DNA from 4 places in the Pantoea sp. LMR881 genome. Region 3 is predicted to be linked to each of the others. Evidence: predicted binding sites of a transcription regulator. Region 3 holds the regulator's gene; each other region holds the start of a gene.
What was found. The regulator CRP, encoded in region 3, controls carbon source genes, mostly activating them, when cyclic AMP is high. The targets are predictions, from matches to a motif close to ATGTGANNNNNNTCACAT.
Positions count from the first base shown of each region.

Region 1 (7,349 bases), 1.0 Mb from region 3:
TCGGTGACTTCAACTTCATCAGACCCGATATCCGGTACCTTAATTTCAGTAGCCATTACTCATTTACCTCTTAAGCCAGACGCGGGTTAACTTTATCGGCATCGATGTTGAATTTAGCGATCGCTTCTGCCACCACTTTCTTGTCGATTTCGCCACGTTTAGCCAGTTCGCCCAGTGCTGCAACCACAACGTAAGATGAATCAACTTCGAAGTGGTGACGCAGGTTTTCACGGCTATCAGAACGACCAAAGCCGTCTGTACCCAGCACGCGGTAATCGCTGGCTGGGATGTAGCTGCGAACCTGCTCAGCAAACAGTTTCATATAGTCAGTTGAGGCGACGGCTGGCGCATCATTCATCACCTGCGCGATGTAAGGCACACGTGCTTCTTCCGTTGGATGCAGCATGTTCCAGCGTTCACAATCCTGGCCATCACGCGCCAGTTCAGTGAATGAGGTGACGCTGTAAACGTCAGAGCCGATGCCGTAATCTTTCGCCAGGATCTGAGCGGCTTCACGTACGTGACGCAGGATAGAGCCTGAACCCAACAGCTGTACTTTACCTTTGCTGCCTTCCACAGTTTCCAGCTTATAAATACCCTTGCGGATACCTTCTTCAGCGCCTTCCGGCATGGCTGGCATGTGGTAGTTTTCGTTCAGCGTGGTGATGTAGTAATAAATATTTTCCTGCGCTTCGCCATACATGCGCACCAGACCATCATGCATGATGACAGCCACTTCGTATGCGTAAGACGGATCGTAAGAAATACAGTTCGGGATAGTCAGTGACTGAATATGGCTGTGACCATCTTCGTGCTGCAAACCTTCACCGTTCAGGGTGGTACGACCGGAAGTACCGCCTACCAGGAAGCCACGCGCCTGCTGGTCACCTGCCAGCCACATCAGGTCACCGATTCGCTGGAAACCAAACATAGAGTAGTAGATGTAGAACGGAATCATTGGCAGATTGTTGGTGCTGTAAGAGGTTGCCGCCGCCAGCCAGGATGAACCTGCGCCCAGCTCGTTAATCCCTTCCTGCAGAATCTGGCCTTTTTCGTCTTCTTTGTAGTAAGCAACCTGCTCACGGTCCTGCGGCGTGTACTGCTGGCCGTTCGGGCTGTAGATACCAATCTGACGGAACAGACCTTCCATACCAAAGGTACGCGCTTCATCCGCAAGGATAGGCACCAGACGATCTTTGATCGACTTGTTCTTCAGCATGACGTTCAGCGCACGCACGAAGGCAATAGTGGTTGAGATCTCTTTGCTTTGCTCTTCCAGCAGCGCACGGAACTCTTCCAGCTTCGGCATTTCCAGTTTTTCAGTAAACTGCGCCTGACGCGACGGCAGATAACCGCCTAACTTTTCACGCTGACCGTGCAGATAGTTGTACTCTTCTGACCCTTTTTCAAAGGTCACATACGGCAGCTCTTCAATCTTCTCATCGGCAACCGGCACGTTGAAGCGATCGCGAATATAGCGCACGCCGTCCATATTCATCTTTTTCACCTGGTGAGCAATGTTTTTGCCTTCCGCGGTGTCGCCCATACCGTAACCTTTGATGGTATGTGCCAGAATCAGAATCGGTTTGCCTTTCGTTTCCTGCGCTTTTTTCAGTGCAGCATAGATTTTCTTCGGATCGTGGCCGCCACGGTTCAATGCCCAGATTTCGTCATCGGACATATCTTTAACCAGTTCAGCGGTTTCTGGATACTTACCAAAGAAGTGCTCACGCACGTAAGCACCATTACGTGATTTGAAGGTCTGGTAATCGCCGTCAACGGTTTCGTTCATCAGCTGGATCAGCTTACCGCTGGTATCTTTACGCAGCAGTTCATCCCAACGCGCGCCCCAGATCACTTTGATCACTTCCCAACCAGCACCGGCAAAGATGCCTTCCAGCTCGTTGATGATCTTACCGTTACCGGTGACCGGACCATCCAGACGTTGCAGGTTACAGTTAATGATGAAAACCAGGTTATCCAGTTTTTCACGGGTAGCGATGGTGATCGCACCTTTAGATTCTGGCTCATCCATCTCGCCATCACCCAGGAAGGCGTAAACGGTTTGCGCAGAGGTATCTTTCAGCCCACGGTGTTCCAGATATTTCAGGAACTTCGCCTGATAGATTGCCGACAGCGGACCCAGTCCCATAGAAACAGTCGGGAACTGCCAGAAATCTGGCATCAGTTTCGGGTGCGGATAAGATGACAGGCCATTGCCATGCACTTCCTGACGGAAGTTGTTCATCTGCTCTTCGGTCAAACGACCTTCAAGGAACGCACGCGCATAGATACCTGGAGAGATGTGACCCTGGAAATAAACCAGATCGCCGCCATCTTTTTCACTGCGTGCGCGGAAGAAGTGGTTGAAACACACCTCATAAATCGTGGCTGAAGACTGGAAAGAAGAGAGGTGACCACCCAATTCCAGATCTTTCTTCGATGCGCGCAGCACCGACATGATGGCGTTCCAGCGAATGGCGGAACGGATGCGACGTTCAAGAGAGGTATTGCCCGGATATTCGGGTTCATCTTCAACGGCAATAGAGTTGATGTAGTTGCTGATGGCAGAAGAACCAGCAGCAACTTTAACGCCGCCTTTGCGGGCTGCACCCAGTACCTGATCAATCAGGTACTGCGCACGTTCTACACCTTCTTCACGGATGACCGATTCGATCGCCTGTAGCCAGTCACGAGTTTCGATCGGATCCACGTCATTGTGTAAACGTTCTGACATGGGTGTGTTCCTTATCTGTGTCTAATACGTTGAATAATCGGGAGCCTGAAAACGGGAGACAGGCTCGTCGCACATGTCCGTACGATCTTTGTCGCACGTTATTCCTTACGTTGCTGTAAACGACGTAGGGAGCGTTCTCGACGGCTCTGCTCCCGACTTCTGTCCAGCAAGATTTCCTCAATGAACGCCAGGTGACGGTGTGAGGCTTCGCGCGCCTGTTCCGGCTCACGAGCCACAATCGCCTCAAAAATACTGGCGCGGTGACCGCTCACTTTCGCCAGCATTTCCCGGCGCGAGTAGAGCAATTCGAAATTCTGTCGGACGTTTTTTTCCAGCATAGGGCCCATGGAGCGTAGCAAATGCAAAAGCACCACATTATGGGCCGCTTCTGTGACAGCGATCTGATACTGCATTACCGCGTCCGCTTCGGCGTCAAGATCGCCGCTTTCCTGCGCCTGCTGAATCTGAAGATGGCAGTCGCGAATACGCGCCACATCCTCTTCTGTGCCACGTAAGGCTGCATAGTAAGCAGCGATGCCTTCAAGGGCGTGACGTGTTTCCAGCAGGTCGAACTGTGATTCCGGATGGTCGGCGAGAAGCTCAACGAGCGGATCGCTCATGCTTTGCCAGAGATGTTCCTGCACGAACGTTCCACCGCCTTGACGGCGTAGCAGCAATCCTTTGGCTTCTAAACGCTGGATTGCTTCGCGAAGTGACGGACGTGAGACATCGAACTGTTTGGCGAGTTCGCGTTCGGGGAGCAGCTTTTCTCCCGGCCGCAACGTCCCTTCCATGATCAGGGATTCGAGCTGTTGCTCAATTGCGTCAGAGAGTTTGGGTTGGCGAATCTTACTGTAAGCCATCTTCCCTTCTTATTATGCCAATCGTCCGGAGTAAATTGGTAATACCAATTGCAAAATGGTGCCAGTAAACTAACAAAGTATTTATCTGGTGTCTATATGGTGCCCGTCACTATCCCGCCTGAGGAAAGCGTGACCTGTCGCTAACTCCCCGTTAAAAAAATGAAAATCATTGTCAGAATAAATGTTAAATATTCTTACTTTTACCAAACCTTACACGCGGTTAGCGGTTTAAACCGGGTTTTCCATAAGGAAAACCTATTTGTCAGAGGGGTTTTTCAGGGCGGAAATTTTGCGGCAGCAGAAATAAGCGACATGGCGCTTTTTCAGGCAACTCCCAGCACAAAAAGCAAAAGCAGGTGCAAAGCGATGCGCTTATCACTATTCTTGACGCCATGGTAGCAACTGGCCGTACACAGCACGCCTGATACCGTAAAAGAATCAATACGTTAATGTAACCACTTCCTTACAGCGTATGCCGCTGCGAACGAAGAATAAAAAACATCACGAGGTTTGTATGGAACAACAGCATGGCGAAACGCTGAAGCGCGGCCTGAAGAACCGTCATATTCAGCTGATCGCGCTGGGCGGTGCGGTAGGAACCGGCCTGTTTCTGGGCAGCGCATCGGTCATTCAATCTGCAGGTCCTGCCGTCATTCTGGGTTATGCTATTGCCGGATTTATCGCATTTCTCATCATGCGTCAGCTGGGTGAGATGGTGGTGGAAGAGCCAGTAGCAGGTAGCTTCAGCCACTTTGCTTATAAATACTGGGGTAACTTTGCGGGCTTTGCTTCAGGCTGGAACTATTGGGTGCTGTATGTACTGGTGGCGATGGCCGAGCTTACCGCTGTAGGGAAATATATACAGTTTTGGTGGCCCGATTTCCCCACCTGGGCTTCAGCAGCTATTTTTTTCGTGCTAATCAACGCCATTAACCTCACCAACGTAAAAGTGTTTGGTGAAATGGAGTTCTGGTTCGCCATTATTAAAGTTGTCGCAGTGATCGGCATGATCCTGTTTGGCGGCTGGCTGCTGTTTAGCGGTCAAGGCGGCCCACAAGCCACGGTACGAAACCTGTGGGAACAAGGCGGGTTCTTGCCAAACGGTCTTGGCGGACTGGTGATGGTCATGGCGATCATTATGTTCTCCTTTGGCGGTCTGGAACTGGTTGGCATCACGGCGGCAGAAGCGGACAATCCGGAAACCAGTATTCCAAAAGCCACTAACCAGGTGCTGTGGCGCATCCTGATTTTCTATATCGGTTCACTGGCGGTGCTGCTGTCACTGATGCCGTGGACACGCGTAACGCCTGAAACCAGCCCGTTCGTCTTCATCTTCCATGAGTTAGGTGATGCGATGGTGGCCAATGCCCTGAACGTGGTGATCCTGACGGCGGCGCTGTCGGTCTATAACAGCTGCGTTTACTGTAACAGCCGTATGCTGTTTGGCCTGGCACAGCAAGGTAATGCGCCTAAAGCCCTGCTCAAAGTTGACCGCCGCGGCGTGCCGGTGATGACCATTCTGGTTTCTGCTGTCGCCACTGCGCTGTGCGTATTGATCAACTACCTGATGCCAGGTGAAGCCTTTGGCCTGCTGATGTCGCTGGTGGTTTCTGCGCTGGTGATCAACTGGGCAATGATCAGTCTGGCGCACCTGAAATTCCGTAAGAAGAAAGATCAGCAAGGCGTGACTACGCGCTTCAAGGCGCTGCTCTATCCGGCAGGTAACTGGATCTGCCTGGCGTTCATGGCAGCGATTCTGCTGCTCATGGCGATGACGCCTGGCATGGCCATTTCGGTCTGGTTGATCCCGGTCTGGCTGGTGATTCTGGGCATCGGTTACATGGTTAAAAAGAAAACGCAGCAAGCCTAATCCTTTACCCGCCGGGGACTTAATATCACGGCGGGTTCTCTTTCAGAGATCTGATCTCAGTCACATTTTTCCTGCCCCACCTGTTTTGTCCATCTTCCTGACGAATTGTTGTCAGCCATCTTGCTGATTTAGCGTCAATAATTTCTCCTCACACTGGACGTACAGGAGAAAACCATGAAAACCTCAGCCCTCTCCTTTCGGGAAAAACTGGGTTACGGCATGGGTGATGCCGGATGCAACATGATTGGCGGTGCCATCATGCTCTTCCTTAACTATTTCTACACCGATGTGTTTGGTCTGGCACCGGCGATGGTCGGTATGCTGCTACTTTCGGTGCGCGTGCTGGATGCAGTGACCGACCCCATTATGGGCGCGATTGCCGATCGTACCCAAAGTCGCTGGGGCCGTTTTCGTCCCTGGTTGCTCTGGGTTTCCCTGCCTTACGTGTTGTTCAGCGTCTTGATGTTCACTACTCCAGACTGGAGTTACGACAACAAAGTTATCTGGGCTTTCGTCACTTACTTTTTGATGTCGCTGACCTATACCGCAATAAATATTCCCTACTGCTCGCTGGGCGGTGTTATCACTAACGATCCCGGCGAACGTGTCTCCTGTCAGTCGTACCGCTTCGTTATGGTCGGCATTGCGACCTTAATTTTGTCGCTTACTCTGTTACCAATGGCAGAGTGGTTTGGCGGCGAAGATAAAGCGCGCGGTTATCAGTTGGCAATGAGCGTGCTGGCATTGACTGGGCTGGCGATGTTTTTGTTTTGCTTTGCCAATGTGCGCGAACGTATACGTCCCGCGGTGCCCAGCCATGATGATCTGAAAAATGACCTGCGCGATGTGTGGAAAAACGATCAATGGGTGCGCATTTTGCTGCTCACCTTCTGTAACGTTTGCCCTGGCTTTATTCGTATGGCCGCTACCCTGTATTACGTTACCTGGGTCATGGGGCAAACGACCCATTTTGCCACGCTGTTCATTAGTCTGGGTGTCGCTGGCATGATGCTGGGCAGCACGTTAGCCAAAGTGCTGACCGATCGCTGGTGCAAACTCAAAGTCTTTTTCTGGACCAATATCGCGCTGGCGCTGTTTTCCTGCGGCTTTTACTGGATCGATCCGCACGCCACTGTAGCGGTGGTCATTGCCTACTTTCTGCTCAACATTTTGCATCAAATCCCTTCTCCCCTGCACTGGTCGCTTATGGCCGATGTGGATGATTATGGTGAATGGAAAACCGGCAAACGCATCACGGGTATCAGCTTCTCCGGCAACCTGTTTTTCCTGAAAGTCGGGCTGGCGGTGGCCGGTGCAATGGTCGGATTTTTACTCTCTTTTTATGGTTACGATGCGGGGGCCAAACAGCAGTCTGCCCAGGCTATAAACGGCATCATGTTACTGTTTACCCTTATTCCTGCTGTGGGTTATCTGATTACTGCGGGCGTGGTGCGACTGATGAAAGTGGATCGTCAGCTGATGCGCACAATTCAGGATGATCTTGCGCTGCGCCGCGAAAATTTCCGCGATTTACATGTTATTCAACGCGACGGCGTCGCCCCTCAAACAGGAGAAGTAAAATGAGCCCTCTCTGGCCGAATCCGTTTATCGAGCAGCGTGCCGATCCTTTTATTCTGCGTCATCAACAACATTACTATTTTATCGCCTCTGTGCCCGAATATGACCGGCTGGAGATCCGTCGGGCCACAACCTTAAATGGCCTGCGCACCGCTGAAGCGGTTGTGGTGTGGCGGAAAGCGGAAAGCGGGCCGTGTAGCGAATTAATTTGGGCACCAGAGTTGCACTATATCCATGGACAATGGGTAATTTACTTCGCGGCAGCCCCCACACGCGATATCAAAGATGGTTTATTCCAGCA
Region 1 is NZ_JAPVOK010000002.1:1,626,921-1,634,269, forward strand. Features, by position in the region: partial or broken gene aceF (pyruvate dehydrogenase complex dihydrolipoyllysine-residue acetyltransferase) at 1-56, opposite strand, end outside; gene aceE (pyruvate dehydrogenase (acetyl-transferring), homodimeric type) at 71-2,737, opposite strand; gene pdhR (pyruvate dehydrogenase complex transcriptional repressor PdhR) at 2,836-3,600, opposite strand; gene aroP (aromatic amino acid transporter AroP) at 4,115-5,470, shown strand; gene O3W44_RS09580 (glycoside-pentoside-hexuronide (GPH):cation symporter) at 5,645-7,054, shown strand; gene O3W44_RS09585 (glycoside hydrolase family 43 protein) at 7,051-7,349, shown strand, end outside.
Region 1: O3W44_RS09580 (glycoside-pentoside-hexuronide (GPH):cation symporter) is a predicted target of CRP. The motif match lies at 5,519-5,536, and genes of this name have one in related genera.

Region 2 (7,349 bases), 160 kb from region 3:
GTATGCATCGTCAGCGGCATGGTGCTGTCAGCCGCCTTCACCGCGATTGTGACCCGCGCCACGGAAACCACCAGTGCAGTAACGCTGATCGGTATGGCGCTGTTCTGTATCCACTTCGCCGGTACTTCATGCTGGGGCCTGATCCACGCTAACGTTACGGCACGTATGACAGCATCAGTCGGCAGTATACAGAACTTTGCCAGCTTCATTTTTGCCTCATTCGCGCCGGTGATTACCGGTTGGGTTCTCGATACCACCAAATCATTTAGCCTGGCGCTGATGATTTGTGCCTGCGTGACGCTGGTGGGCGCACTGGCGTACCTGGTGCTGGTGCGTAAACCCATTACCGACGGCGATTGATCCCTCTCTGACGGCGCTGCCTCAGTTCAGCGCCGTCAATGTCACACCATACCGCACGCCGTAACGCTGAATACCCGCAATTACTTTTTCTACGTTGAGTGGCGGCGGAGGCGGCAACAGCGGCGCACGTTCGCGTAAGGCTGTATCAAATCGCGCCAGCGTAGCGAAATCACGTGGAAAACGTTCGGTATCCACACCCACGAAATCCCCCTTTTCTTTGGCAAAGTTCAACAGCTCCTGCCAGCGCGAGATCGCTGCCAGACCAATACTGTCGGTGCCGTGCGAAAACAGCATCATGTCAATATTACGGAACGGCGGCTGCTTTTCGAGGAATCGTTGCAATGTCGCCGCCGACGGTGAGGTGCAAAATATCAGCCAGAAGGGAATGGCGTGCTGGCGCATGGTGCACCACGGATCCATTAACAGAAAGCTGTCTACCGTCAGGCGCGTCGGTAAAATGCCCGCCGCCAGATACCAGTCACGATAAATTTCCGCAACAACAAAGCTAAGCGCCTCAGGATCTTCATAACGGATCTCCATCAGCCTCAGCCCCTGCGACGTCGCCAGATTTTTCAGCGGTGGGATCAGATACTCATCCAGCCCCCACTCCGCTTCCGGCACCGTGTCGGTAATGGCGGGCGGATCCCATCGTTTACGTTCAATACCATAATGCGCCAGATAGCTAGCCACGCGCGGCCCACCTTGCATATACTCTTTTTCCGTCGCGCCACCTAACGCCCCAAACTGGAAAAAGAGCGGTCGCTGGTGCGGGTGACAGGCCACTGACGTGTGCAGTGGGTAATAAACAGCGTGGCTTTCTCCGGCAGGCTCCCCATCAAAAACTCGTTAAACGCCAGGGCAACCCACGTAATTTCAGCCGGTAATAGCTCATCTGATCGAGCATCAGACGGTCCTGATTAGGATCCTGCATATGATGCACCGCCAGTTGAGGCCAGGCGGCCAAAAGAGCAGCCGCCACCTGCTTGCCCTGCTCAAATCCGGCTTGCGCATCGTCAGGATCGTTATTCAGTGCCCGCACCGGACAAAGAAAGGTTTGCGGTAGCCACGGCACACCCATTGCGGCTGCCAGATGCGTGATCGCCCCGTTTGAGGAGCCAATAAACGCCGCCGGATAGGATTGCTGCGGGTACTCACTCACCATCCACTCCGCAATGCCTTCAATATCCAGATTGCCTGCCTGGTTTTCGTTGATGCCTTCCGCCATACCGCCAATGGCATAGCCCCATTCGCGTAGCCGCGTTGGCAGCTTGTTGAGTGAAGGCAGCAGACGATCCAGCGTCGGCGACTGGCTGGGACTGTCAAAGGGACGATCGTGTAACGCATGGGCCAGTGCAACCAGCATTGCAGCGGAAGAGTCGAAGCGGGCAATACCTTTTGGCGGTTTACTCATGATGATTCTCCTGCTGAATGCGCGCCAGGAAGGGGCGAATGGCGCGACAAAAACTCCAGGGATAAACATAATGCAGCGTATGGGTGCCGCCGCGCAGGGTAATGGTTTCACCGTTGGCTAACAAGGCGGCGAGTTCCTCAAACCAGCGCGCCGGAGAGACCGGATCGCGTGAACCGCGTAACAGTAAGGTCGGTGCAGTGACGTAAATCAGGCGACGCTCAATGCGGTCGCGCATCATGGCGCGCATGGTGCCAAAAGCACGCCACAAACCCGCCTTCGCGTAATCAATTTGCGTCAGTTTTTTTGGTGAGCGATGTGCTTCCAGCCGTCCGTTGCGCCAGTCTCGCCACATCTGACGCGGCAGGCTGCGTGCATGGCGGTCAATGGTCGGGCCTTGCAACACTAATCCAGCGACCGCTTCAGGATATTTGACTGCTAATGCCGCCAGAATCTGACAGCCGAATGAGTTACCGATCCAGATGGCACGCTGAAAATGGTTGTGTTGCAGCCACAGCCACAGGGCTTCCGCCAGCTCATCAACCGAAAGTATCGGCGCTTTTGCCGGTAACGCGCTGGCCCCAAAGCCGGGCAAATCAGGGACCAGAACGTGATAATCACGACTCAGTGCCAGTGCCAGCTCTTCCATTGAGCGGCCCGACATCACCAGACCGTGGACCAATACCACCGGTAAACCGCGCGTTTCGTTCGGCGTCACGCGCGTAAAAATGCGCCAGTCGCCTATCTGCTGGTAATAACCGGCCAGGCCAGCCTGATGACTGCGTGGCGATACCGGTGGGGTTTGCCTGAGCTGTTGCCACTTTTTCATGCCCCACACCACAGCTGCCGCCCCAAGGCCAATGCCGGCCACCAGTGCCACTTGCTTGCGTCGCTTACTCTGAATCGTTCGTCTCATCCGTTGCTCCTGTTCAGACGGTGTATTTCAGTGTAGGACGGGATTTAACGGCAGGCGGGTAATCAGATTAAGGGGATAACAGATTGCAGCAGCGCGCAGCAAAAAATGCTTTACGATTCAAGGTGAGGTTAACCGCTACGGTGGCGGCTGAATCACAACCGCCTGCGTGGTTTTTTGTCCGATACGGCGCAACGTGTCAGGAAAGGGTATTCCTGAGTCGGCCAATTTTTTCAATTTCGACTTCAACAACGTCGCCGCTAAACATAAACAGCGGCGGTGTGCGCTTCTTACCGACACCACCCGGCGAGCCAGTGATAATAACGTCACCAGGCGACAGCGGACTGAATGCCGAAATATATTCAATAATCTTTGCCACCGAATGCACCATGCTGCCGGTGTTATCGTTTTGCACTTCACGATCGTTAAGAAAGGTTTTAATCGCCAGCTGCTGTGGGTCGGCAATCTCATCTGCCGTGGTCATCCACGGACCGAACCCACCGGTCTGCGGCCAGTTCTTCCCGGCGGTAAACCAGGTAAACTGCATGTCACGCACCGTGGCATCCATAAAGCAGCTGTAACCCGCCACCACATCTAACGCATCTTCTGCTGTTATCTGGTGCGCCGCTTTACCAATAATGACGGCCAGCTCGCCTTCGTAATCAAACTCCTGCGTGGTAGCTGGCTTAAGAAGCGGCTGCTCGTGTCCTGTCAGTGAATCGGCAAAACGGATAAACAGCGTTGGCGCTTCAAGGGTTTCAGCAAACTCTTTACGCTTATCCGCATAGTTCATGCCGACACAAAATACTTTACCGGGATTTTCAATGACGGGCAGGAAGCGCAGTGCTGAAAAGGCGTAATCGACGGGCATAGCACGAAACGCATTCAGATCCGCCAGTGACGAGCGGGTGAGGAAAGTTTTTAGGTCAGGAGACTCTGCACCAAAGCGCAAACCGAGATCGATCACGCCATTTTCCCGCACAATACCAAAACTTTTTCTTTCCTGGTCAGGAAGATAAAAACTGCAAAGCTGCATTACGGCCTCGTTATTATAGAATTTCGCGCGCAGGGTAACAAAAGATGAGCTGAAAATCGTACACAGTTCTGCTTATCGTAGGTTCAGGCGCTGAAAAGGATGTTGCTGGCAGGCAGGGCGGAGAGAAAGTGATAATCACCGGTCGATCCCTGACCGCGATTATCGAGGGTTTCTTGCGGGATGCTTAATTTAATGCACCCGGCGGTACGTGTTTGAAAGTCTCAACGTATGCGCGGAACACGTACTTCATAAAGCGTTTCATGTCTCACCTGATTCAAAATTTGTTGAAGAAATACGCGAAAAGTATAGCTTCCAGCCGTTTTACAGGCAATAAATTTTGAAGTAGATCACAAAACGCGGCTTTTAACTTCTCTGTGCTCAGTTGAACAACTCAAGGTGCTGTATCAGAATGGTGGAGCCTACGGCAATTAATACTAAGCCGCCCAGGATCTCGGCCCATTTTCCAAGAACCGGGCCAATGAAACGCCCAACCAGCACGCCGGTCGTGGCCATTATGGTTGTGGCTGCGCCAATAGTTAATGCGGTGGCAATGATGTTGACCTGTAAAAGGCCAGGCCGACGCCTACTGCCAGCGCATCAAGGCTGGTCGCTACGGCAGTGGTAGCCAGTACCATAAAACCGTGTCGTTGCGGTGCTTCACAGGGTTCGGCTGAGGTCTGACGAAAACCTTCCATCATCATACGTCCGCCGAGAAAGGCCAACAGGATAAAGGCAACCCAGTGATCCCACGCCATGATGTAGCGGCTGGCAGCCAGGCCGATAGCCCAGCCAATGAGTGGCGTTAAAGCTTCAATGCAGCCAAAAATCAGACCGGTACGCAATGCTTCTTTAAAACCTGGACGATGCAGCGTCGCACCTTTGCCGAGTGCAGCGGCGAAAGCATCCATGGACATACCCAAAGCAAGAATGAGCGTGGCGATAAAAGTCATGATTTCTACTGTTGCGGTAAAAAAGCCAGCGTTCACGCTGATTTCACCACACATTTTGTTCAGTAATGAAAAAGTGCGCGCAGTCTAGCACGCATCCCTGCATATAAAAAGACAGTAAAATCATGGCTTTAAGTATAGCAAAGGCTATAACTTTTCCTTTGCGCCAGGCTTTTGCGCTAAGTTAATGGTGTTAAAGCGTTTTCTCCAGCCGCTCCTGCTTCATCAAACGCCGTTTTATCCTCTTTTACCGCCTGGCATTGAACCACATGGCAGATTACCGGAAAATGCCGGGCTGAAATTGAGGAAACGCCTGTCATGAATAACCCATTTGAAACGCTCATTATCCCTGGCGGCATTTTGCTGCTTGGCTTTCTTTCTGCCCTGCTCCTGCCCGCGCCCGCGTTCGGTATCAACCTGGCCCAGCATCTCATGGAGATATTCCATTTTCAGGATCTCAGCCAGCTCTATACCGTGGTTTTTTGCGTGTGGTTTTTACTGTTAGGCGCAGTGGAATTCTTTGTCATTCGCTTTATCTGGCGTCGCTGGTTCAGCGTTTAAGCTTGCGATGAAACGCGACATCACTCGCGTCCAGCGATAACAAAGCATGATGGCTGCGCACTTGCGCAGCCTATCCAAACATCACAAATTTGTAACATTACCTTTACAGTAGCGTGATTTACATCACGTAACCAAAAAAATCTACAATTTCTCAACTCTATTTTAACACCTTAAAATCAATCACTTAAACAGACAGACCGATTTTAACGTGCATTTTCAGGCAAATTTGGTCAAATCATTCCTGTAACATTTCCCGTCACTAACTTACTGAGTTAACAATAAAAAATCACTTATACCTTGTCTGCTATGATGATTAATTCTTATGCTGAATCATTTCTGCATTTAAAAAATAAACAAATGTTTAATTCAGATGCGAGAATGTTATATTCGCAAGACAAAGCATAACGTGCAGTTAACCGTTATTACCGCTTTAACCTATACCTGAGTCTTAACCTTTGAGAGATAGCGCAACGCGCCGAAAGAAGCGTGTCTATTTCGCCTGCAAACCTGTTGAGCTTCAGGTCAACAGAAGAGGAGATGTCGCCTCATGTGCAAATCTGCTGTAAACCTTGCGCTCGCGATGAGTGCCACTGGAAAGGACACTACCCCGGCGCAGGAGCGTAAAGATGTTGATGTCTTGCTGATTGGCGCGGGCGTCATGAGTGCAACGTTAGGTGCCTGGCTACAGGATTTAGAGCCAGACTGGTCGATCGAAATGGTTGAACGTCTGGACAGCGTGGCTGAAGAGTCGTCTAACGGGTGGAATAATGCAGGCACCGGCCACGCCGCGCTGGCCGAGCTGAACTATACGCCGCAAAAGGCTGACGGCAGCATCGACATCTCTAAAGCGGTGGCGATCAATGAATCCTTTCAGATTTCACGCCAGTTTTACGCTTACCACGTACAAAAAGGCAATTTGCAGAACCCGAAAAGCTTTATTCACACCACGCCACACATGAGCTTTGTCTGGGGTGACGATAACGTCTCGTTCCTGCGCAAGCGTTTCCAGGCGTTGCAAAAAAGCACGCTGTTCCGCGGTATGGACTACTCAGAAGATGCCGGGCAGATTGCAGAGTGGATCCCGCTGGTGATGAAAGGCCGCGATCGCAGCCAGAAAGTGGCCGCGACCTGGACCGAGATGGGAACTGACGTCAATTTTGGGGAAATCACCCGTCAGTTGATCGCCTCGCTGGCGAAAAAACCCCATTTCCGCCTGCGCCTGCGTCAGGAGGTGCGTGACATCACTCGCCTGAAAGATGGCCGCTGGCAGGTAACCCTCACCTGTCTGGCAAGCGGTACGCGCCGGACGCTGACGGCGAAAACGGTGTTTATTGGTGCCGGTGGTGCCGCCCTGCCGCTGCTGCAAAAGGCGGGTATCCCGGAAGCGAACGGCTATGCAGGCTTCCCGGTCGGCGGCTCGTTCCTGGTGACTGAAAATCCGGACGTGGTGCAGCAGCACATGGCGAAGGTTTATGGCAAAGCCAGCGTGGGCGCGCCGCCGATGTCGGTGCCGCACGTTGATACGCGCGTGCTGGATGGTAAACAGGTGCTGCTATTTGGCCCGTTTGCGACCTTCTCTACCAAATTCCTTAAGCAGGGTTCACTGCTGGATATGTTCGCTTCACTGAACACCACTAATCTGCTGCCCATGATGCAGGTGGGTCTGAAGAGTTTTGACCTGGTGAAATACCTGATGGATCAGGTTTTACAGAGCGATCGTGACCGAATGGATGCGTTGCGTGCCTACGTGCCGCAGGCGAAGCAGGAAGACTGGCGTTTGGTAACAGCAGGCCAGCGCGTGCAGATCATCAAAAATGATGAGAAAGAGGGTGCCGTGTTGCGCCTCGGCACAGAAGTGGTGGCATCTGAAGATGGATCGATCTCGGCGCTATTGGGTGCATCGCCTGGCGCCTCTACTGCGGCACCCATCATGCTGGAGCTGCTGCGTAAGGTCTATCCTGAGCAGATGGCATCGCCGGAATGGCAAAATAAAATCCGTGCCGTTATTCCTTCCTGGGGCCGCAGGCTCAACGGTGACGTTGCGCTGACGGAAAAAGTGCTGGCAGAAACCAGCCGCATATTGCAGCTTGATTATGCGCCGGTTACGCCAGTGGCAGCGAACGA
Region 2 is NZ_JAPVOK010000002.1:2,465,936-2,473,284, reverse strand. Features, by position in the region: gene O3W44_RS13415 (MFS transporter) at 1-360, shown strand, start outside; partial or broken gene O3W44_RS24685 (hypothetical protein) at 382-1,771, opposite strand; gene O3W44_RS13400 (alpha/beta fold hydrolase) at 1,764-2,684, opposite strand; gene O3W44_RS13395 (fumarylacetoacetate hydrolase family protein) at 2,881-3,717, opposite strand; gene azuC (stress response protein AzuC) at 3,902-3,979, opposite strand; partial or broken gene mntP (manganese efflux pump MntP) at 4,096-4,667, opposite strand; gene O3W44_RS13385 (DUF1158 domain-containing protein) at 4,983-5,225, shown strand; gene mqo (malate dehydrogenase (quinone)) at 5,773-7,349, shown strand, end outside.
Region 2: azuC (stress response protein AzuC) is a predicted target of CRP. The motif match lies at 4,053-4,070, and genes of this name have one in related genera.

Region 3 (7,349 bases):
TCGTGCTAACAATGCGCTTCGCCCGATCTCTCAGGGAGCTTTTCTATGTCTGCACGGCATCCAATTATTGCAGTGACCGGCTCCAGTGGTGCAGGAACAACCACCACCAGCCTTGCATTTCGTAAAATTTTCCAACAGCTGAATTTGCATGCTGCGGAGCTTGAAGGCGACAGCTTTCACCGCTTCACGCGCCCGGAAATGGATATGGCCATTCGCAAAGCGCGCGATCTTGGACGACATGTCAGCTATTTTGGCCCGGAGGCGAACGATTTCGGGCTGCTGGAACAAACATTTATCGAATATGGCAAAAGCGGCCAGGGTCAGTCGCGCAAGTATCTCCATACTTATGATGAAGCCGTGCCGTGGAATCAGGTGCCGGGAACATTTACGCCCTGGCAGCCGCTGGCAGCCAATACCGATATCCTCTTTTACGAGGGGCTGCACGGCGGAGTAATGACGGCCCAACACAATGTGGCTGAGAACGTCGATTTGCTGGTGGGGGTCGTCCCGATTGTTAATCTTGAATGGATTCAGAAACTGGTACGTGACACCAGCGAACGTGGTCATTCACGCGAGGCGGTGATGGATTCCGTGGTGCGCTCAATGGAAGACTACATCAATTTTATTACGCCACAGTTTTCGCGTACGCATATTAACTTCCAGCGTGTACCGACCGTTGATACCTCTAATCCCTTCGCGGCACGCTCCATCCCGTCACTGGATGAAAGCTTCGTGGTGATTCATTTCCAGGCACTGGAAGATATTGATTTCCCCTATCTGCTCGCCATGCTACAAGGCTCGTTTATATCCCATATCAATACGTTAGTGGTGCCGGGGGCAAAATGGGACTGGCGATGGAGTTAATTATGGGGCCGCTGGTGAAACGACTCATGGAAGGGAAACGCATTGAATAACCTTTTTTCAGGACGACCTCCCTGTCGTCCTGAAGAGTCTAAAGCAGCAGCTGCTCAATAAGGCTTATATGTGTTTTTACACCAACCTGTAACGCCTCTTCGTCAAGTTTGAAGCGAGGATTATGTACGCTCCAGGTTGTCCCTTTCTCAGGATTGCCGCTGCCAATAAACAGAAAACATCCCGGTACTTTTTCCTGATAAGAAGAGAAATCTTCACTTCCAAACATGGGATTGGGAAATTTTTGCAGCGTATTTTCGCCCATCGCGACAGTCACGGTCCGTTCAGCGATGCGACACGCATCAGGATGGTTAAAGCCGATGGCGTAGCCTTTCGTCCACTTTAGCGTGTAGCGCGCACCCTGTGCCATTGTCAGTCCGTCGAGCATCTCTTTTATCAGCACAGGCACCTGCTCACGCACTTTTGCGCTGTGGGTTCGCAAGGTGCCTGCTAACTCAACGCTATCAGGGATCACGTTGTAACCACCTTCAGCCCGAAACGAAGCGACTGTCAGAACGGCTTTATCAAGCGGATCGAGGCGACGTGAAACGATCTGTTGCAGTTTCAATACGACTTCGGCTCCCAGCACCACTGGATCGCAGCTCAAATGCGGCATCGAGCCATGTCCGCCTTTACCCTCCAGTACAATATCAAAGTTATCACTGGAGGCACTAAACACGCCTTCAGCGAAGCCAATTGAGTGGGTCGGTATATTAGGAAACACATGCAGACCAAAAATCATTGCCACATCATTCAAAACACCCTTCTCGATTAAGTCGAGTGCACCCCGGGTGGCACTTCTTCAGCATGTTGAAAAATAAAGCGCACAGATCCTTTGAGCTGTGGCTGAACGTGGCTAAGTACCCAGGCTGCGCCCAGCAGCATTGCGCTATGTGCATCATGACCACAGGCGTGCATAACACCAGGATTTGTCGAGCGGAACGGTTCATCGTTAAGCTCCTCAATCGGCAAAGCGTCAATATCTGCACGCAGCGCATAACAGGGGCCAGGCATAGCGCCGGTAAGGTCCGCTACCACACTATTGGGCGTGGGCCGGGAAATGCTTAGCCCTTTAATTGCCGCGAGCTGCTGTGCAATATAGTCGGCTGTGCGTTGTTCATGGAAAGAGAGTTCTGGATTAGCGTGCAGATGTCGACGCCAGGCAATGACCTGTGGCGCAATCTTATCGAGTAACGCCGTTAAATTTTCTCGCATAATAAGTGCCCTGAGTTAGTGAGCCTGCGGCTGTACGCGATAAGCGGCGGCTGGCAGAATAACCAGACCAGCAAGCAGCATTGCGCCAGCCAGAAACAGAAACACGGCGCTGTAATCTCCTGTTAACGCCAGTAAATAGCCCATCACAATCGGCGCAACAAAACCGCCTAGCGTCCCGCCGGTATTCACTAAACCAATAGTGGCGCCCATCACCTGCTGCGGCAGCCGCTTCATTGGCAAGGTAAAAACAGTAACGAAAGCCGCCATCAGGAAGATATCGGCAAAAAACAGCGATAAACCGATTACCCAGGCGTTTTCACTGACGTAAACCAGCCAAATCCCTGCGGCACTGAGCAACGCACTCAGGCTGATCACCCGATGCTCATGGCCCTGCATATAGCGTCCAACCAGCCAGCCGGTGGTCAGTGAGGAGATCCAGATGCCTAACCCTCCCGCTCCTACAATCAAACCGGAGATATGTACCGGAATCTCCCGCTGCTGAACCAAAAACTTGGGCAACCATGCCAGTAAGCCATAGGTCGGAATGTTGATACAAAAAATGGCAATAAACAGCATGATAACCAGCGGGTTTTTGATTATCTCTGACCACGGCATGGCGGCGCGCTGTTGCGAAGCTGATGAATGTTGACGCGGTAAGATCAGCAGGATCAGGGCTGCGACCACAATCACCAGCAGGCCAAGCCCGATAAAGGCGTGACGCCAGCCCGCCATGTTCAACACCGCGACGGTGATCACTGGCCCGACTGTCATTGCCAGACCGGATGATGAGAGCAGTATCGACTGTGCAAAAGTTCGCTGTTCAACGGCGAAGTTTTCGGTTACCGCTTTGGCGCAAGAGCAGGGATAACCAGAATGCCCTACGCCTGATAAAAAGCGGAAAACGATGAGGAGTCCCAGGCTGAATCCCATCAGGCCAAAGCAGATAGCAAACAGCCCCAGCAGACAAAGCGAAAGAAATGTCATCGCCCGGTAACCAAAGCGATCGTTAAGCCAACCTGCCGGGATTTGAAACAGCGAATAGGCGAGAAAGAAAATACCGGTGATATAACCAAGCTGGGTGGTGCTCAGCCCAAACTCTTTTTCGATGGGTAATAACGCAAACCCCATTACCGTTTTATCGATATAGACCAGGACATACCCGGTAAAAAGCATGGCAATCATCATGGGACGGGATCGTGTCGTCATCGCAACCTCGTTGCTCTGGGAATGATAAAGTAAAGGAAAAAGATGTGATACCTCTCACAATCACATAACATTCAGTGACTTATAACGTTCCCGTATCATTAAATAATCAGCGGCCCAAGATAAGATGGTATTTTGCTATCAGTGATAGCGATAAGGCATCAGGGAGACACAGCGATGGCCTATTTGCCCAAGCTGCAACAGTTACGCGTTTTTCAGGCTGTTATTCGACAGGGAAGCATTCGCTCGGCAGCACGGGCACTTCATCAGTCCCAGCCAGCCATCAGCCGGGCCTTGAAAGAACTGGAGCAGACGTTAAACACCACGCTATTTATTCGCAGTGCACAAGGTGTGATGTTGACAGAAAGTGGAAAAGTATTGGCTTCACGTACGCAGCTTATTCTCGAAGAATTGCGGCGCGCCACAGATGAAATTGATGTTATCAATCACTCTTCACAAGGTTCCGTTGCATTTGGCCTCTCCTCTTTATTAGCGTTTACCGTTTTACCTGGCGCAATTAAAAGCTACGAGAAGCACTATCCCGGCACGCGCTTTACGATTAAAGAAGCGCAACTTTCAACGCTGCTGACCCCTTTACGCGAAGGCATATTAGATTTTGCCATTGGCTCGCTCAGTTCTCATTTGCCGCTGGAAGCACTGCATGTCGAACCGCTGTTTAACGTGCCATTCTGTGTTATTGCGCGTCGCGATCATGCCTGTCAGCACGTCCGCAGTTTTGATCAGCTGCGCGATCAGCGTTGGATAATTCCAGAAACGGAGATGGGATATTATCCGTTACTCTCTGAATACATGGCGGATTTTTATCCGTCCCTGACAACGCCACCGTTGCGTACTGACTCGGTAGTCTGCGGATTGAGGCTGGTGCTGGAAGCTGATTTTCTGGCGGTAGTGGCGCAGCCGATGGCCCGATCTTTCGGCAGTGAAGTGACTATTCTCAATCTGTCAGCGATCCCGGAAGCGCATTATGGCGTGATCTGGCCAAAAAAATCGCCGCTCACCTTAAGCTCACAGCGATTTCTGAACCTGTTACGGCAACGTTGTGACAAATATGAGTGGCGTTATGCGGTAGCAACGACTTCGTAGCTGTGGGTAATTTCCACGCCTTTGCCCAACATAATTGCCACCGAGCAATACTTATCAGCCGAAAGATCAACCGCACGCGCGACCGCTTTGTCCGACAGATCTTTGCCGCTGACAATAAAGTGCAGATTGATATGCGTGAAGATACGCGGGGCTTCTTCACGGCGTTCTGACTTAAGCTTTACCTCGCAGTCGCGCACATCGTTACGCCCTTTTTGTAAAATGGATACCACATCTATCGCGCTGCAACCGCCCGCTGCCATCAATACCATTTCCATCGGACTTGGTGCTTTATCACCAGAATTACCGTCCATTAATACCTGATGACCAGACGATGACTCACCGAGAAACGTCAGACCTTCCACCCATTTCACTCTTGCCTGCATGTTTTTTTCTCCAGAATAGGGGGTTTTGCCGCCAGAGTACGCTTTCACCTGATAAACAGCAATCCAGAGAAATCCGCCCTTTGCTGAAGCGAGACAACAGAAGACAGTCGGCAAAAGCTGTGCTACAAAAAGAGCTGAAAATATTTTTCGTCACTCGATGGCGAAGCCGGGAAGAATTATGCGCACTGCGCCGAATGCAGCCCGAATAATTTCCTGAATGGAAAAACGCTTGAAGCTTTCATCGCCTGACAGGGAAAACTGCCCCCTGTATTTTGGGCACGATTACAACAGAGGATAATAGCGAATGGTTCTCGGCAAACCGCAAACAGACCCTACACTCGAATGGTTTTTGTCCCATTGCCATATTCACAAGTATCCCTCCAAAAGTACGCTGATTCACCAAGGTGAAAAAGCTGAAACGCTTTATTACATCGTGAAAGGATCCGTCGCGGTTCTGATCAAAGATGAAGAAGGCAAAGAGATGATTCTTTCGTATCTGAATCAGGGGGATTTTATCGGCGAGCTTGGCCTGTTTGAAGAGGGTCAGGAACGCAGTGCCTGGGTACGTGCTAAAACCGCGTGCGAAGTGGCAGAAATTTCTTACAAGAAATTCCGCCAGTTGATCCAGGTTAACCCGGATATTTTGATGCGACTGTCGTCGCAAATGGCGCGTCGCCTGCAGGTAACGTCAGAAAAAGTAGGTAACCTTGCATTTCTCGATGTTACTGGCCGCATTGCACAGACGTTGCTTAACCTGGCCAAACAGCCAGACGCCATGACGCATCCCGACGGCATGCAAATTAAAATTACTCGTCAGGAAATTGGCCAGATCGTTGGTTGCTCACGTGAAACCGTGGGCCGTATTTTGAAGATGCTGGAAGACCAGAACCTGATCTCCGCACACGGCAAAACCATCGTCGTTTACGGCACCCGCTAATTTCTGTCACTCCGGCGTGATGGCAACATCACGCCGTTATTGTTGCTGTCCTATGTGGCGTCGAATCATCTATCACCCCGAAGTCAATTATGCTCTGCGGCAGACGCTGGTGCTGTGCCTGCCTGTCACGCTCGGCTGGCTGTTTAACGATCTGCAAAATGGCCTGCTGTTCTCGTTAGTTCCCGCCTGTTGTAACATTGCCGGTCTGGATACACCGCATAAACGCTTCTTCAAACGCCTGATTGTCGGCGGCAGTTTGTTCGCACTCGGCAGTTTTCTTATCCAGTGGCTGACGCTGCAGGGCATTCCGTTGCCAGCCATTCTGTTCGCTATGCCGCTGCTGCTCGGTGTGACAGGTGAAATCAGTCCACTGCATGGGCGCCTGTTGCCGGGTGCGCTTATTGCTGCAATTTTTACTCTGAGTTTGATGGGACATATGCCGATTTGGGTGCCGCCACTGCTCTATATCGGCGGTACGCTGTGGTACGGCGTATTCAACTGGTTTTGGTTCAGGCTGTGGAAAGAGCAGCCGATGCGCGAAAGCCTGAGCCTGATTTACCGCGAGCTGGCAGATTATTGCGATGCAAAATATACCCTGTTAACCCAGCTTACCGATCCTGAAAAAGCGTTGCCTCCTTTGCTGGCGCGCCAGCAGAAAGTGATCGATATGATTAACACCTGCTATCAGCAGATGCATATGCTGTCAGCGAATGGCGACGAAAGCCATAAGCGGCTGAAACGCGCTTTTCAGATGGCGCTGGATTTACAGGAACACATTTCTGTCAGCCTGCATCAGCCGGAAGAGGTGCAAAAGCTGGTGGAGCAAAGCCATGCTGAAGCGGTGATTCGCTGGAACGCCAGTACGATTTCCGCGCGGTTACGCGTGCTGGCTGATGACATTTTGTATCACCAACTGCCCGATCGCTTTTCAATGGACAAACAGCTCGGCGCGCTGGAAAAGATTGCGCGTCAGCATCCAGACAACCCGGTCGGCAATTTCTGTCTTTATCATTTTAACCGCATTGCGCGGGTGCTGCGTACGCACAAGCCGCTGTATCAACGCGACCTGATGGCCGATCGCCAACGCCGCCTGCCCCTGATCCCCGCTTTACGCAGCTATCTCTCACTAAAATCCGCCGCGCTACGCACTGCCGGGCGCTTTGCAGTGATGCTGATGTTTGGCAGCGCGCTGGCTATGTTTTTCAATATTCCTAAACCTTACTGGATCCTGATGACCATTATGTTCGTCAGTCAAAATGGGTATAGCGCAACGCGAGTACGTATTCAGCACCGGGCCGCAGGCACCTTTTGCCGGTCTGGTGATCGCCGCCGCCACACTGCGTTTCGCGGTGCCTGAATCGCTCATATTGCTGATCATGCTGGCGATTACCTTTATCAGCTATGCGTTTACACGCAAATTTTACGGCTGGTCAATGGTCGGTTTCACCGTGACGGCGGTTTACTGTCTGCAACTCTTGTCACTGAACGGCGCAGAGTTTTTGCTGCCCCGCCTGATGGACACGCTAATGGGCTGTCTGATTGCTTTTGGTGGCATGGTGTGGCTGTGGCCGCAGTGGCAAAGCGGATTACTGAGG
Region 3 is NZ_JAPVOK010000002.1:2,628,377-2,635,725, reverse strand. Features, by position in the region: partial or broken gene O3W44_RS14155 (phosphoribulokinase) at 46-914, shown strand; gene O3W44_RS14150 (M20 metallopeptidase family protein) at 953-1,660, opposite strand; gene O3W44_RS14145 (amidohydrolase) at 1,684-2,127, opposite strand; gene O3W44_RS14140 (MFS transporter) at 2,143-3,333, opposite strand; gene O3W44_RS14135 (LysR substrate-binding domain-containing protein) at 3,508-4,434, shown strand; gene O3W44_RS14130 (OsmC family protein) at 4,410-4,817, opposite strand; gene crp (cAMP-activated global transcriptional regulator CRP) at 5,122-5,754, shown strand; partial or broken gene O3W44_RS14120 (YccS/YhfK family putative transporter) at 5,807-7,349, shown strand, end outside.

Region 4 (7,349 bases), 2.2 Mb from region 3:
CAGTGATCGATCCAGAACTGGCGAATGTTATGGTCAGCATGCGACAGCGTAAAACCATCGGCACTGAGCGGGTGCGAAAAGCAGCTTGGGTTGAAATCGAGTCCCAGACTGTTTTGCTTTGCCCACTCGACCCAGTTAGCGAAGTGCTTAGGTTCAATCGCATCACGCTCAACAGGTTGATCGCTTTCAAGATAAATGGCATGCAGATTGAGGCGCTTGGGACCCGGGATTAATGACAACGCTTTATCAAGATCGGCGCGCAGTTCCTCTGCATTACGGGCGCGGCCTGGATAGTTACCGGTCGCCTGGATCCCGCCAGTCAAGGTACCTTGCGGGTTCTCAAATCCACGAACATCATCACCCTGCCAGCAGTGCATAGACACAGGTACGCTATCCAGACGCTGAATCGCTTGTTCAACATCCACTCCTGTTTCAGCGTAACGTTGTTTCGCCAGTTCAAAGGCTTGTTCAATCAGCTTAGTCATAAGCAAGTTCCTTAGCAGGTTGACTCAGCGCCGTGAAGCGTGCCTGACAGGCAGCAAAGGCGCTGTTTGTTTGCGGTTCAAATTTTTCTAACGGGAAGTTGTCTGCCACGCAGCGACGGAAATCGGCCACGTCGGTGAATTCACCCAGCGCAATGAGCTGGCAACCGATATTGCCTAGCGTGGAGGCTTCTATCGGCCCAGCCAGCAGCGGAATCTGGCAGGCATCGGCACACAACTGGTTAAGGAAACGATTTTGGCAGCCACCGCCAACCACATGCAGCTGGCTGAAGGGTTTGCCGCGCAGTGCCGCCAGTTCGCTCATCACTTCACGGTAAAGCAGTGCCAGGCTGTCAAAAATGCAGCGCGCTAAGGCCGCCGCCGATTGCGGCACCGGCATACCCTGCTCAGCGCAGGCATTTTGGATCTCACCGACCATACTGTCAGGATTGATAAACCGCGAATCGTTGGGGTTAATCAGCGAACGGCACGCGGGCTCATGCGTTGTATCAGCAATTAATGCACACAGATCGTCGATATTCAGCTCGCTACAAATGCGTTGAAGCAGCCACAGCCCCATAATGTTTTTCAATACACGATAGCCCTCCGCGCCGCCCTCATTGGTCACATTGACGCGCAGCGCGGTTTCGGAGGCATAAGGTTGTAAACTTTCGAATCCCATCAGCGACCAGGTGCCTGAACTCAAATAGGCGGCGTCATCCTGCGTAAGCGGCGTTGCTAACACCGCGCTGGCGGTGTCATGCGTGGCGACGGCAATCACCGGAACCTTTGCGCCAGTGGCGCTTTGCCAGTGACCAATGGTGTTGCCTGGCGCTTGCGGCTTACCAAACCATTTTGCATCTACACCCGCCCAGGCCAGCAGATCAGCATCCCACTCACCGCTGTCAATATTGAGCATCTGGGTAGTTGTGGCGTTGGTGTACTCCCAGTTCATGTTGCCGGTCAGGCGATAATGCAGGTAATCCGGCATCATCAAGGCATGTGCCACACGAGCCTGCCAGTCGGGCTGCATTTGATGCAGCGCCCGCATTTGATACAGCGTATTGAAAGGAAGAAACTGAATACCGGTGCGGCTATAAATCGTGTTTTTACCCAGCTCACGCAGCGCCTGTTCCATTACGCCGTGGGTGCGCGCATCACGATAACTCACCGCTTCGCCAACGCGCTCGCCCTGCGCATCCAGCAACACCATGTCCACGCCCCAGGTATCAATGCCGATACTGTCTGCCACCGTTTTTTCAGCATCAAGTTGGGCCAGACCCGTGCGGATTTCGCGCTCCAGTTGCTCAACATCCCAGCAGTCGTAGCCATTACGGCGCTGACGCTGATTAGCGAAGCGGTGCACTTCGCGCACACCGATATGGCGGCTTGCGTCATCCCAGTGTGCGAGCATCACCCGTCCGCTGGAAGCGCCTAAATCTACGGCAACGATATTTCGCTTACTCATGGCGTGTTATTCCTGTGATTTGACGATCACAGAGTAGAAACCTTGCGGTTTCGCCACCTTCCCCGTACTGCCAGCGCGCCATTGGCGCTGGCAGACTGACAAAGAAGTTCGTGAGAGAGATCACAGAGGCAGCAGAGAACAGGATGTGACCTTCGCCGCAATTCTGTTATCTGCTGGGAATTTCTTGAATAAACAGCATGATTCCTGCTGAGTTAAGGTAAAAATTCAAGGTAAGGTTCGGGCGGCCTGTTTAGACTCGGTTACGGTTTTGTTAACAGTAACAAGAGGCGATCATGACCATTCTGCACAGTGCTGATTTTTTTCCGGAAGGCGATTACGCGATTGCTATTGAGCCGCGCGTACCACAGCAGGCCTTTCCTGAACATCATCATGATTTTCATGAAATAGTGTTAGTGGAACAGGGTTCAGGGATTCATGTGTTTAATGGTCAGCCGCAAACGCTCTGTGCCGGTTGCGTCTGTTTTGTGCGCGATCACGATCGTCATCTCTATGAACAAACAGAAAATCTTTGCCTGACCAATGTGCTTTATCGCAGCCCTGATGCGTTTCGCTTTCTGTCAGGATTGCAGGCGCTGCTACCTGTGGATAATGAGGGACAGCATGCCTCGCACTGGCGCATCAATCACAAAGTGATGGCCCAGGCGCTGAATGTGGTAGGACAGATGCGGCACGATGATGCGTGGTCGCTGGAAAAACAGGCGCGTCAGGAACAACTGTTTTTACAATTACTGGTTTTGTTACGTGAAACCTGTCGCAATGAGCAGGCTCAGGATCAGGAAGCGCGGTTACACCGATTGCTTGACTGGCTGAATGAGCATTACAGTGATGAGATTGTCTGGGAGGCGCTGGCAGATCAATTTTCGCTGTCGCTACGCACGCTACATCGACAGATGAAGCAGCAAACCGGCAGCACGCCGCAGCGTTATCTCAACCGGTTACGCCTGTTGCAGGCGCGTCATTTACTGCGACACAGCGATATGCGTATCACCGATATCGCTTTTCAGTGTGGCTTTGGTGACAGCAATCACTTTTCCACCTTGTTCAGGCGCGAATTTGGCTGCGCTCCACGCGCGGAGCGCCAACAGATGTTGTAAAGGAGTCAGCCATGCCGTTGATACTCAGTCGGGAAGATTACTTTCCCGCCACCAATTTGCCGGTGGCGGTGGCGGAGCGTATGCCCCAACCCTCTTTTCCGCCTCACCGGCATGAGTTCAGCGAGATAGTTATTGTCTGGCGCGGTAATGGTCTGCATATCCTCAACGATCGCCCGTGGCTCATCACCTGCGGCGATGTCTTTTATATCCGCGACAACGACTGCCACAGCTACGATGGCGTGAACGATTTGGTGCTGGATAATATCCTCTACTGCCGAGACCGCTTTGGACTTGCACTGGACTGGCATCAACTGCTGCCTCCGCAAGGTGATGATGCGCCCGGCTGCTGGCGCTTAACCACGCGCGGTATGGCGTTAGCGCGCAGCGTAATTACCCAGCTTGAGCGTGAAAGCCGCAAAACCGATCCGCTGTCGATTCAGTTATCTGAAGCTTTATTCCTGCAACTGGCGTTGATTTTACGCCGTCACGGTTATGCAGCCGATCGCCCGTGGGCACTGCCTGAAGGAGAACAGCTCGACTTGTTGATGTCAGCCTTACAAGGTGCCATTGCCCGCCCCTTCGATCTGGCGCTGTTTTGTCAGCAAAATCAGCTCAACGAACGCGCGCTTAAGCAGCTTTTTCGCCAACAAACCGGTATGACCGTGGGTCATTACCTGCGTCAGTTACAACTGTGTCAGGCAAAATATCTGTTACGCACCCAGGATTGTTTGATTGGTGAAGTTGCTGCCCGCTGCGGATTCGATGACAGCAACTATTTTTCCGTGGTGTTTACCCGGGAAACAGGTTTGACACCCAGCGCCTGGCGTCAGCGTTTCCTTGCCCCTCGCCTCACCAGTAAAACCACCGATATGGCAAAACCGTAAAGCGAGCCAGCCTTGCCGGCTCGCCCTTTTGCCATCAGGCCGCCAGACCCAGGCCGACAATGTTAGCGGCGATGATGATCACCACGCAGCCAATAGAGAGGACGCCAACCGGACGACGTCCGACTGATTTCCATTCTTTCATCAACAACCCAACCAAACCGCCACACAGGACATACAAACTCATGTGCAGCATCCAGCTTATATAGTCATACTGCGGCGGGATGTTGGCGTGGCCCCAGGCGTAAAAGAAGAATTGCAGATACCACATGGTGCCGCCGAGTACGGCAAACGCAATGTTAGCGAGCAGCAGCGGCTTCGCCAGTGAGAAATCCTTACGCACCGACAGCTCGCGTTTGGTTGCCAGACGGAAGAAACAGAACGCCAGATTCACCAGCGCCCCACCGCCCATAATGACGACATAGCTGGGCAACGCAACGTAGAGCGGGTCGATACCAGCCTGCGCAGCGGCATCATGCATGGGTTTTGCTGCATCCATAGCAAATGACATTCCTGCCGAAAAAATGCCGCACATCACTGCCAGCACTAACCCTTTTTTCAAATTAAACTCTTCGGCATTGATACCCAGCGCACGCTCTTTCAACAGACCAGCACGTGACACAATTGCCACGCCGATCAGCGCGACGAAAACACCCAGCAGCGTCAGCCGTCCACCGGTGGAGGCAAACAGCTCGCCGAAGCGTCCCTGAATAAGGGGCGTCATCAGTGTGCCCACCACCAGCGTGATGCCAATGGCGATACCAATCCCCATCGACATGCCGAGATAGCGCATAGTGAGGCCATAGTTAATGTTTCCTACGCCCCACATAGCACCAAACAGAAACACCGGCAGTAACTGAGAGAGGCTAAAGCCGCTGTAATAGGCCCAGAAATTTGGCAGTAATACGGCGCTGACCGCCCATGGCAAGATCAGCCATGACATCAACCCGCCCACTGACCACATGGTTTCCCATGACCATCTTTTCACCTGCTTAAAAGGCGCGTAGAAGCACGCGGCACTGGCAGCTCCGACGAAATGCCAGAAGATACCTGCAATAATGGCACTGTTCATTGTTATTCCTTGGTAAGGTTGAGGCCGACAGGAAACCCAGCGGTTCCCGTTTAGCAGGCAGTCTACGGTTTGCAGGAATTCTTCAGCCTTTAGATGGCTGCCGGAGATAGCAACCTGATGGCAATATTTGCCCGTTAATCCCGTCAGAGATCACAAATTCGCATTTGTCAGAAAGTCGAACCCTTAAGCGGTTAAGTTGCTTATTATTCAGCTTTTTTTGTTATTTTGCTGTGTGGCGCAGCACATTTTCGTGCTGACTGCCGCCCTGCCAGACTCTCTGGCAAAGAGAGAAAGCACCTTTTCATCAGCCCGGCAAAGCCGTATAAACAAGTTTTTCGTCGATATCAGGGATTAGGATGACAACGAAGTGGTTAACGCTGTTTCTCTCGCGTTCAGTGAGCCGCGTGATGCTGGATGATCTTCGGGCCATCTTACCTGTTGGCGCGGTAAGCGTTTTTATCAATGGGCTGGATGAGTTGCAGTACGCTACGGTGGAATGTGTGCAAAACGAAGAAGATTGCGCGCTGATTGCCTCAGCCATTGTGGTCTGGCGGCAGCTTGGACAGATCCACCACCTGACCTACAGGAAAGGTGAAGTGCTTCGTAACGTTGATGGTGCGACTCAATTTCAGCTATTCACGATGTTAAAAACCCATCGCGCAGTATTGCAAATAGCGTGATAACATCAGCACTTCGTGCAAAACAGCCATTAGCAGGAAAACAATGAGAATCGGTATTCTGTTCCCCATTGCCATTATTATCGCGGGCGTGGGATTTTTAGCCTGGTTTATCGGCAGTGGCCTGGCCATGCCCGGTTCCTGAACCGCCTGTTAACGCAGCTGGCTGTCTTTACTGCCGCGACGGTTAAACAGCCCCGCCCCTTTTGCTGCTTATCTCTCTTCTCCTGACAGGCCACACAATAGCGTACGCCTTGTAACGCACGCCGCCGTGCTTCAGGAATGGGTTCGCCACAGGCTTCGCATTCCACTGCGCTTTCGCCATGGCCCAGAGACTGACGCACGCGCGTTATCTCATCGTTAACTGTACTGTCGATCTGCTCTTGTACTGCTCCTTCAGACGCCCAACCATTCGCCATGATTTCGCCCTCGATTTATCTGAACTAACTCGTTATTTTACAACAAATTCACAAATCTGCTGTCAATATCATGCCAACCTGCGACTGGTTGCCATGCAATGCACGGCGCTGGCAACCAGGGAAAGGTGCTGCATCCGGAACTGTTTCACGCTGTATTGATTACATAATTGTAACGTACCGATAGCGGAGAACCCTGCGAATGACTACACATCTTCAACATTACATTAATGGCGAATTTGTCTCTCATCAGAGTGATAAATGGATTGAGGTAATCAACCCCGCCACCGAGGCGCTGCTGTCGCGCATTCCTGAAGGCAGTGCTGAAGACGCCAGCCGTGCGATTGCCGCCGCCGAAGCGGCACAACCCGACTGGGAAGCGTTACCTGCCGTCGAACGTGGCGTCTGGTTACGGAAAATCGCCGCAGCGGTTCGCGAACGTGAGCCTGAACTCACCGCGACGATTGTTGCTGAAGGCGGAAAAACGCAGGGCCTGGCTAAAACAGAAGTGTTGTTCACCGCTGACTACCTGGAATACATGGCTGAATGGGCGCGCCGTTACGAAGGTGAAATCATTAACAGCGATCGCCCCAACGAAAACATTTTTCTGTTTAAAAAAGCCATTGGCGTGACTACGGGTATTTTGCCGTGGAACTTTCCGTTCTTTCTGATTGCCCGTAAAGCCGCCCCTGCCCTGATTACCGGCAACACCATTGTGATCAAACCGAGCGAACTTACGCCTAATAACGCAGGCATTTTTGCTGAAATCCTGCAAAAAACTGGTTTACCCAAAGGCGTTATTAACTTTGTTTATGGCTACGGCCCCGAGGTTGGTCAGGAACTGGCAGCCAATGCAAAAGTGGGATTAGTCAGCCTGACCGGCAGCGTCGGCGCGGGTGTTGCAACAATGGCGGCAGCAGCAAAAAATGTGACGAAAGTTTCACTGGAGCTGGGAGGCAAAGCGCCTGCAATTGTCATGGACGATGCGGATCTTGATATCGCCGTTAAAGCGATTGTCAGTTCTCGTATGATCAATACCGGACAAGTGTGTAACTGTGCTGAGCGCGTGTATGTGCAGGAGGGCATCTACGATCGCTTTATCACTGCCCTCACGGCGGCGTTTAAAGAGGTAAAATTTGGCGACCCGGCGCAGCAAACCGATATTGATATGGGGCCGTTGATTACTGCCGCGGCGCTGCAACGTGTGGAGCAAAAAGTGGCGGACGCCGTGGCAGATG
Region 4 is NZ_JAPVOK010000002.1:476,054-483,402, forward strand. Features, by position in the region: gene O3W44_RS04035 (L-rhamnose isomerase) at 1-485, opposite strand, end outside; gene rhaB (rhamnulokinase) at 478-1,950, opposite strand; gene rhaS (HTH-type transcriptional activator RhaS) at 2,244-3,065, shown strand; gene rhaR (HTH-type transcriptional activator RhaR) at 3,077-3,949, shown strand; gene rhaT (L-rhamnose/proton symporter RhaT) at 3,984-5,018, opposite strand; gene O3W44_RS04060 (hypothetical protein) at 5,375-5,698, shown strand; gene O3W44_RS04065 (YoaK family small membrane protein) at 5,742-5,840, shown strand; partial or broken gene O3W44_RS04070 (DksA/TraR family C4-type zinc finger protein) at 5,849-6,114, opposite strand; gene aldA (aldehyde dehydrogenase) at 6,314-7,349, shown strand, end outside.
Region 4: rhaB (rhamnulokinase) is a predicted target of CRP. The motif match lies at 2,094-2,111, and genes of this name have one in related genera.